3 regions of the Bacillus cereus group sp. BfR-BA-01316 genome follow, and region 3 is predicted to be linked to each of the others. Evidence: riboswitches for the same ligand, from Rfam matches in the RefSeq annotation. Region 3 holds a riboswitch; each other region holds the start of a gene.

Region 1 (3,271 bases), on a different contig from region 3:
ACATCAAACTGATGAAATGTTGATGTGTTATAGATGGGAACGTTAACAGCTCCTGTGTGTGTGTCATGCTTGTATTGATTATGCAGTAAAAGCGTATCTATGGAATAACTCATATTCTTACACCTTCTTTTACAATTTTAATTGCTTGCTTTAAGTCTTGAATTAAATCATTGCTATTTTCGATGCCGACTGAAAAACGGAGAAGACGATTACACACACCACGTGCTGTTCGAACTTCTTCAGGAATATCGGCATGAGTTTGCGTTGCTGGATAAGTCATTAAACTTTCGACGCCGCCAAGACTTTCAGCAAATGTAATTAAGGATAAAGATTGTAAGAAAGGATTAATCCAAGTTTCATCTTGAAGGCGAAATGAAATCATACCACCTCTTCCTGGATAAAATACATCTGTCACACCATCTTCATCATTTAAATAAGCAACAATTGCATGAGCATTTTCTTCATGCTGTTTCATGCGAAGTGCTAAAGTTTTCATGCCTCGAATTAATAGCCATGAATCAAACGGGCTTAAGACAGCACCAGAGGCATTATGATAATGAGCAAGCTCCTCGCAAAGAGATTTCCCTTTCGCAACGACAAGTCCGCTTAGTACATCGTTATGCCCGCCTAAATATTTAGTTGCGCTATGAAGGACGATGTTTGCACCTTCTGTTAATGGTTGCTGTATATAAGGTGTATAGAACGTGTTATCTACAATAAGAAGTAGTCCGTGCCTTTTCGCTACACTTGCTACATTGGCGATATCAGTTACTTGCATTAATGGATTAGTCGGTGTTTCTATGAAAATAGCCTTCGTTTGAGATGTGATTGCTTGCTCAATTTGTTTAATAGATTGTGTATCTACGTATCTACATCGAATATTCCACTTGTCTTCATGTTCGGAAAATAGACGATATGTTCCTCCGTATAAGTCTTCAGATACGATAAGCTCATCTCCGGAACGGAATAGTGAAAGGACAAGGAGGACAGCCGCCATTCCTGAGCTACAGGCATACCCTTGCTCACCGATTTCTAAATCTGCAATTGCCTGTTCTAAAAGACCGCGAGTCGGATTTCCAGTTCTTGAATAGTCAAAGCCAGTAGATTTACCAATTCCTTCGTGACGATAAGCAGTTGAGAAATAAACAGGTGGATTAACAGTTCCTGTTGTAGCTTCGCTACGGTTCCCGATTTGTGCTAGTTTTGTTTCGATTGTTGACATGTGAAAATTCCCCCTTTTTAAAGTGAACGACTAAGTGAATTTAAAATAAAAAAAGCCTTCTAAGAAGAAGGCTTTCGGTTTGAATAGAGTCTTCTTCTCATCTGTCAAATCTTTCACAATTTGCTGGAATTAGCACCTTATTAACGAATGAATGTTAATGGTTGCTGAGGCGTCATAGGGCCAGTCCCTCTACCTCTCTAGATAAGAATGTTCGTATGAAATTTTTATTATGTTTTTAACTTTACAACAAAAGATAATTGAATTGCAACTTTATTTTAAATTATTTTTATTTTTCCGCAAGTGTCATTGACTTTTATTTTTGTGCATGCTAAATTTATTAAAAAATTAACAGACATTGTTAAAAGGGGAACGTATTTCCTTTTAGCTACATAAATAAAATAATAAAGACAAACTCTTATTGAGAGCGGTGGAGGGAAAGGCCCTGTGAAACCCGGCAACCTGCAAACTAAATGTTTGAAACGGTGCTAAAACCTGCAAAACGTGTGTTTTGCATAATAAGAGGAGGAACAATTATGTCCCCCTCTTCAAAGTGAAGAGGGGGTTTTTATATTGATAGAAATGAGGGAGATTCGTGAAATTACTAGATTTATTATCAAAAGGAATTGTAATAGGTGATGGAGCAGTTGGAACTTTATTACATTCGCATGGTTTACAAAGTAGTTTTGAAGAATTGAATTTGTCTGATCCGGACTTAATTATATCGATCCATAAACAATATGTAGCTGCTGGAGCGGATGTTATTCAAACGAATACGTATGGTGCGAATGAAGCGAAACTCCGCATGTATGGTCTAGAAAATCAAGTTGTCCAAATTAATAAAGCGGCAGTGAATATTGCGAAAGCATCGGTAACAGAGCGGAATGCAATTTTAGGGACAATTGGAGGTATGAAACATATTGGTGCTGTTACAACGACTGATATAGAGCGAGAATTTATGTTACTTGAGCAGGCAGGTGCTTTACTAGAAGAACAGGTTGATGGATTACTATTAGAAACTTTTTATGATGAATTTGAATTATTGCATGCCGTTAAAGTATTGCGTAAACAAACGAATATTCCGATTGTTGCTCAGTTAGCGTTACATGAGGCAGGTACGACTCAAAATGGGAATGATGTCAATGAAATATTAAAACAGCTTTTAGATTACGGTGCCAATGTTGTTGGATTGAACTGTCAACTGGGGCCACTTCATATGACGGAAGCTTTCAAAATGATATCGATTCCTCAAAATGGCTATTTATCAGCATATCCGAATGCAGGTCTTCCGAATTATGTGGAGGGGCGTTACGTATATGAGGGAAGTCCAGCATATTTTGAAGAGATGACACCAAAATTTATTGAACAAGGTATTCGTTTATTAGGTGGTTGTTGTGGTACTACCCCGGAACATATTGAAGGAATGAAACGTGCTATTGCAAATGTTGTACCTGTAATAGCAAAGGAGACGATTCAAAGGCCTACAGTGGTCCATACACATGAGAAGCGTTCGAGAGCTCATGTTACTCTCGCAGAGAAGGCAAAGAAACAAACGACAGTTGTAGTGGAATTAGATCCACCGAAAACTTTAGACACGCAGCGATTTTTTGAAGGGGCAAGAGCACTGAAAAGGGCTGGAGCGGATGCTATTACTCTAGCAGATAATTCATTAGCATCTCCTCGCGTTTCGAATATGGCTATGGGTGCATTATTAACGAAGCATGATATTCCGGTATTGACGCATTTAACGTGTAGAGATCATAACGTCATTGGACTGCAGTCTCATTTACTTGGATTATCAGCATTAGGTATGGAGGAAGTGTTAGCTTTAACTGGTGATCCAGCGCGCGTTGGTGATTTTCCAGGTGCAACTTCTGTATATGATTTGTCATCTATAGAGCTAATTAAAATGATTAAAGAGATGAACGACGGTCGCTCTATTTTAGGGAAATCAATTGGTCCGGCAACAAGATTTTCTGTCGGAGGGGCATTCAATCCTCATGTAAGGCATTTAAAAGCAGCGGTAAAACGAATGGAACGAAAAATTGATGC
Region 2 (3,271 bases), on a different contig from region 3:
TCCAATTCTTTAAAATTTTAAAAGACGAGCTTATTCTTGCGTATTCTACTGCGAGTTCAGAAACAGTTTTACCGAAAATTATGGAGAAAATGGAGAAATTCGGTTGTCCGAAAGCAATTACATCTTTCGTTATTCCGACAGGTTATTCATTTAACTTAGATGGATCAACTTTATATCAAGCAATTGCGGCAATTTTCTTAGCACAAATGTACGGTATTGAATTATCCATTACAGAACAAATTACATTATTACTTGTATTAATGGTTACATCAAAAGGTATCGCGGGTGTACCAGGCGTATCATTCGTTGTATTATTAGCAACACTTGGTACAGTAGGTATCCCGGCAGAAGGCTTAGCGTTTATCGCAGGTATTGACCGTATTCTAGATATGGCTCGTACAGCAGTTAACGTTGTAGGTAACTCTTTAGCGGCTGTAGTTATGTCTAAGTGGGAAGGTCAATATGACGCTGAAAAAGGACAAGCCTATTTAAAAGAGATATCTGAAAAGGGTCAAGCGGCTTAATTATGATTTGAAAAGCTCTCACATATTATGTGAGAGCTTTTCTGTATGTAGAAGAGGAGAGAAAGTTATGAAACGTAAGTACGGTGATGGTTCTACGTGGAAGCGATTACTAGAGAAGACATACACAGTAAAACAAGCTGAAGCAGGTATGTTAGGAATATTGGATATAAAAAAGGTGAGAGAGCCTAGTTATAAAGAATACAATAGTAAAGAGCTTTGCATTGCAGGTGATGGGTATACATGGATGCAATATTTTATAAACGGGAAAAACTTTGCAATTACAGCTATGTTAGACAATCAAAAACAATTAGTGCAATATTATATCGATGTGACGAAAGAATTTAAAATAGACGATCGTGGTTTACCTTATTTTGATGATTTATACTTAGATGTAGTATTGTTACCGAACGGTGAAATCTATGTATTGGATGAAGACGAGTTAGAGGATGCTTATAAAATTGGTGATGTTACAAAGGAAGAATATGAGTTAGCATGGAATACAACAAAATGGATTATAGCGACTATAAAAAATAGAAAATTTTATTGGATCTCAATATTGGATAAAGAAATTAAAAAGTTAAAATGATTGGTTTATTCACCTTTTTGTATAATTACCAAAAAAACTATACAAAAAATAATTGACTTTTGTTTTGTAAGCGAGTAAAGTTAGGAAAGAAATTATTATTAAAAATTAAATATGAAACCTTCTTATAAAGAGAGGCGGAGGGACTGGCCCTACGATGCCTCGGCAGCGGACTCGATTTCAGAGTGCTGTGCCAAATCCAGCAAGCATGTGCTTGAAAGATGAGAAGAGCGTTTCTTATAGATGTATAAGACCTCTTCTCATTGGAAGAGGTCTTTTGTTGTTTATTAGAAAAGGTTGAAAACTAGGGAGAGATGATACTTTGAAAGAAACGAGAGGAAATGGTTTAGCTTTATTACCACTTGGAATATTTTTGGCGCTATTTATTGGTTCTGGGATTATTACAGGTGATTTCTATAAATTGCCGATACTTGTAGCGATTTCAATTGCTGTAGGAATCGCTTTAGTGATGAATCGTAAAGAAAGCTTTAATGTGAAAGTAGAACGATTTGCTAAAGGTGCAGGAAACCCTGATATTATGATCATGGTTCTGATTTTTGTACTTGCAGGGGCGTTTTCTGAAACAGCAAAAGGGATGGGCGGAGTCGATTCCACTGTTAACTTAGCGTTATCTATTTTACCCCAAGGATTTATCGTTGCTGGAATTTTTGTTATAGGGGCATTTATTTCATTAGCGATGGGAACTTCAATGGGAACAATTGCTGCATTAGCACCGATTGCTGTAGGTATTAGTGGGCAAACTGATATCTCAATTGCGCTTACGATGGCTACTGTTGTGGGCGGAGCGATGTTTGGCGATAATTTATCATTTATTTCTGATACGACAATTGCTGCTGTTCGTTCGCAAGGAACAGAAATGAAAGATAAGTTTAAAACGAATTTTTTAATTGTATTGCCAGCTGCAGTCATTACAATTGTACTATTAGTAATGATTACTTTAGGAAATGATACAGAAATTAAAGCTCATACGTTTGATTGGGTGAAGATTTTACCATATGCAGGTGTACTTGTTACGGCGCTACTTGGCTGGAATGTACTCATTGTATTAACTGGTGGAACTGTACTATCTGGTGTTATCGGTCTTATAGATGGAAGTTATACGTTAGAGAGTTTCTTTAAAAGTGTAACGACTGGAATGGGCGGTATGATGGAGTTAGTGTTACTTGCCATTTTAATCGGTGGTATGGTTGAACTTATCCAGTATAATGGCGGCATTCAATATTTAATGAATCTTTTAACACGTAATATTCGTTCGAAAAAAGGAGCGGAGTTTGGTATTGCTGGCTTAGTGAGTATGACGAATATGTGTACAGCAAATAATACAATCTCTATCATTTTTACAGGTCCGCTTGCGAAAAATATTGCGGATCAGTATGAAATTGATCCCCGTAAATCAGCGAGTGTACTGGATCTTTTCTCTTGCTGTATACAAGGGTTAATCCCATATGGTGCTCAAATGTTAACAGCGGCAGGATTTGCTGCGTTATCTCCGGTCGAATTGTTACCATATGCATTTTATCCAATTTTAGTTGGAGTATGTGGAATCATTTCTATATTAATTGGTTTCCCGAGGTTTTCTAAAGTGGCGGAAAAAAAAGAGTATCATAAAACTGCATAAAATAAAGAGACATTTATTATTAGCAGTTGAAAACGCTCGGAGAACATTCTCTGAGCGTTTTTTATTATTTATAAATCCTTTTTCAAATAGTAGTGCTTATAATCTCTTCCTACGTTATCGAGGATACCATACTCTTTATAACCGTATTTTTTATAGAAATCTAATGCTTGAAAGCTTAAAGTGTCAACTTTTATAAAATCACAATTTCTTTCTAAAGCAATTTTTTCTACTTCTAATAACAGTTTAGTTCCATACCCTAATGCACGTATATCTTCATCGATGATAAAAGAGTGAATCTCTAACCAATTCCAACAGACTTCACCTAATATTCCCCCGCGTATCTTACTATTTTCATCTTTAAGAAATAAATGAATCTCTAAGTATCTGTCTCTTAAATCAGATGGAAAGTGCTTTAAATTATATTCATAAAGCTGATTGTTTATATAGTTTTTAGCGGTGGTATTGATTTCTTTCGTAATGTGTAAATTCATGATATATCCCCTTTAATTTAAATATAGCCTTCTG
Region 3 (3,271 bases):
TGTTCCAGTTACACCTACGCGAACTACTTTCTCTTTCGCTCCTGCACTTGTGTCTCCACCTGTGCAGCCGCTTAAGGCTGTAATTCCTACAATCGCTGATAATGCAAATGCTAAAATTTTCTTCATTTTCTTTTCCCCTCTTCCTTTTTATGATCTGCGTAAAAAGACTTTCGCAAAGTAGTTTCCTAAATTTTGAGCTACCTGTACAAGAATAATAAGTAAAACGACCGTTACGAACATAACTGACGTATCAAAGCGTTGATAACCATATGTCATTGCTAAGTCACCAAGACCGCCACCACCGACAAGCCCAGCAACTGCAGAAAATTCAATTAAACCAACTGTCATAAACGTGACACCTAAGATTAATGGTGCTAAAGCTTCTGGCACGAGGATTTCAAAAACAATTCTAAGTGGTGAAGCGCCCATTGCTTGTGCTGCTTCAATTACCCCTTTCGGAACAGAAACAAGATTTGTTTCAACCATTCTAGCAATACCAATTGATGCAACTAACGTCATTGGGAAGATTGCTGCTGTTCCAATCGTCGTTCCAATAACACTTCTTGTTATCGGACTTAAAGCTACTAAAAAGATAATGAATGGAACCGGACGAATTGTATTAATTACGATATTAAGAATAGAAAAGACCCATTTGTTTTCTAAAAAGTTTCCTTTTCTCGTTACGTATAAAAGTAAACCTAGAGGTATACCAAGAATTGTAGCAAATATAAGGGTTACAATTACCATTAAGAGGGTATCCCCTGTCGCATCTAATATGCGAGGCCAAAATATACTCCAATCAACTCGCATGAGCTTCCACCTCCTTCAGCTGTACTTGCAGTCTTAGATGTTGTAATGCTTTTTGAATTTCTTTCTGTTCACCTTGTAGTTCTACAAGAAGATTTCCAAATAGCACATTTTGGAGTTCAATAATATTTCCGTAAAGAACATTTACATCGACGTTATAGTTTTTCGCAATATATGATAGTACAGGCTGCCCTGTCTCTTCCCCAGTAAAAGTCAGGCGATAAATCTGACCTCCGTTTTGAATTTTCGCTAGAACACTTTCTGGTAAGTGATCATTAATAACAGAGCGTACAAAATTTTGAGTTGTCTTTGTTTTTGGTTGTGTGAAAACATCAAACAGTTTTCCTTCTTCAATTACTTTTCCTTTTTCCATAACGGCTACACGGTGACAAATTTCTTTCACAACGTGCATTTCATGTGTAATAAGTAGAATCGTTAAATTGTACTCTCTATTTACTTTCTTTAATAAATTTAAAATTTCTGTCGTTGTTTCCGGATCTAAAGCTGATGTTGCCTCATCGCATATGAGAATATCTGGTGATGTCGCAAGTGCTCTTGCAATCCCAACACGCTGCTTTTGCCCCCCTGATAACTGTTCTGGATAATAGTTCGCTTTATCTTCTAAACCAACAAATTTTAGTAGTTCATTCACTCTTTCTTTTATCTCATTCTTCGGCAATTTCGCTAACCTTAATGGATAAGCAATGTTCCCAAACACCGTTCTTGAATTAAATAGATTAAAGCTTTGAAAAATCATTCCAATTCTTTGTCTTAGTTTCCGTAATTCTTTCGCCGATAATGATGTAATATCTTTATCATCTATTGAAATTGTTCCTGCAGTTGGTCTTTCTAACATATTTACTAAACGTAATAACGTACTCTTCCCTGCACCACTAAATCCGATAATGCCAAAAATTTCGCCCTTTTCAACTGACAACGTTACATCCTCCACGGCATGAACTGATTGTCCGCCTGATTCATATACTTTACTTACATTGTTAAAAGAAATCATTTTCTTCCCTCCTATATGCTGTAAAAACTTGAAGTAGAGCTTTCGAGATAAAATAAAAAGTGCTCTCCTTCTTATCAGTAATAAAGATAAGAAGGAGAGCACTTATATATGTACTCATTCACATCTTCTCATCTTCCAAGCCTTTATAGGCTTGCTGGAATTAGCACGGTATTAAAAAACCCGTTGCTGAGGTATCGTAGGGCCAGTCCCTCCACCTCTCTGGATAAGAGTGTATCGATTTAATTGTCATTATAGAACTCAGAATAATAAGAGTCAATACATTTTTTAGAAAAACATTAATTATCCCTCTATTAAAATTTTCAAATAAAAAATCACAATACAATAGTAATTTTTATAGTTATGTAAAATCCTCCTCACTCATACTTTTAAAAAGGAGAATCTTCTCTACTAATTGAATAACAGTATTTGAATATGAAATCGGAGGAAGATAAATATATGAAAACAGCCCTTTTGCTCATCGATATTCAAAATGATTATTTTCCAAATGGAAAGATGGAATTACGTAATCCAGTAGAAGCAAGTGAATATGCTAGTCAGCTACTACAACATTTTAGAATTAGAAACGAACCTATTTTTCATATCCAACATGTAGCTATAAAAAATGACGCTACTTTTTTCCTACCCAATACAGAAGGTGTCCATATTCACGAAAATGTCCGTCCACTTAGAAAGGAAACTGTTATACTGAAACACTATCCAAATAGCTTTCGAGAAACTGACCTTCTAGAGCGATTACAACGTTCAGAAATTGAGCACGTCGTAATTTGCGGAATGATGACCCATATGTGTATTGATGCTACAGTAAGGGCTGCTTTTGATTTTAGCTTTCATTGTACCGTTATACACGATGCTTGTGCGACAAAAGATCTTTCATTTAAAAACGCTACTATACCAGCTGTTTATATTCACAATGCAATTTTAGCGAGTTTAAATGTAGTATATGCAAATGTAATGAGTACCGAAGAATTTTTAACCACCTAAAAAAACACTCCTTTCAGTTAGCAAAACCGAAAGGAGTGTTCTCTTGTCGAACCATAGATTTTCTTTCAAATTGTATTATACAGGAAATTCTCAAAATGAATACTAAAAAATATGACTAATAAGTCAATTTTTCTCGTTGTTTTGTTTCTATTTTCATGTTTATCCCGATATTAATAGGGTTTAGCTGGTTTTAAATAACACATAGTAATATTTGGTAAATATTTCTCGGTTCAAATTAACTAGCTTCTATTATAGAGAGTTTCTCAAAAAGAAGAGATCTTCACAGACTGTGAAGATCTCTTCTACTATTTCTTATAAAGTTTCAGAAGTAGTTTTTGCTTGCATGTGAAGTGCTAAGTAATCAGGGCCACCAGCTTTAGAGTCTGTACCAGACATGTTAAAGCCACCGAATGGTTGGTAACCTACGATTGCACCAGTACATCCACGGTT

What was found. Region 3 has a riboswitch for S-adenosylmethionine ahead of MR071_RS10455 (methionine ABC transporter ATP-binding protein). Riboswitches for the same ligand answer to the same signal wherever they lie in the genome.
Positions count from the first base shown of each region.
Region 1: linked by a shared signal. The riboswitch ahead of metI (cystathionine gamma-synthase/O-acetylhomoserine thiolyase) and the one ahead of MR071_RS10455 (methionine ABC transporter ATP-binding protein) in region 3 are both predicted to bind S-adenosylmethionine.
Region 2: linked by a shared signal. The riboswitch ahead of MR071_RS19145 (Na+/H+ antiporter NhaC family protein) and the one ahead of MR071_RS10455 (methionine ABC transporter ATP-binding protein) in region 3 are both predicted to bind S-adenosylmethionine.

Region 1 is NZ_JAKUGX010000002.1:110,513-113,783, reverse strand. It holds gene metC (cystathionine beta-lyase) at 1-113, opposite strand, end outside; gene metI (cystathionine gamma-synthase/O-acetylhomoserine thiolyase) at 110-1,222, opposite strand; SAM riboswitch class I at 1,317-1,430, opposite strand; SAM riboswitch class I at 1,635-1,744, shown strand; gene MR071_RS02270 (bifunctional homocysteine S-methyltransferase/methylenetetrahydrofolate reductase) at 1,815-3,271, shown strand, end outside.
Region 2 is NZ_JAKUGX010000028.1:39,648-42,918, forward strand. It holds gene gltP (glutamate/aspartate:proton symporter GltP) at 1-524, shown strand, start outside; gene MR071_RS19140 (ribonuclease FAU-1 family protein) at 592-1,110, shown strand; SAM riboswitch class I at 1,230-1,335, shown strand; gene MR071_RS19145 (Na+/H+ antiporter NhaC family protein) at 1,430-2,746, shown strand; gene MR071_RS19150 (GNAT family N-acetyltransferase) at 2,815-3,237, opposite strand.
Region 3 is NZ_JAKUGX010000010.1:25,004-28,274, reverse strand. It holds gene MR071_RS10465 (MetQ/NlpA family ABC transporter substrate-binding protein) at 1-126, opposite strand, end outside; gene MR071_RS10460 (methionine ABC transporter permease) at 148-810, opposite strand; gene MR071_RS10455 (methionine ABC transporter ATP-binding protein) at 800-1,819, opposite strand; SAM riboswitch class I at 1,945-2,049, opposite strand; gene MR071_RS10450 (cysteine hydrolase family protein) at 2,252-2,821, shown strand; gene pruA (L-glutamate gamma-semialdehyde dehydrogenase) at 3,134-3,271, opposite strand, start outside.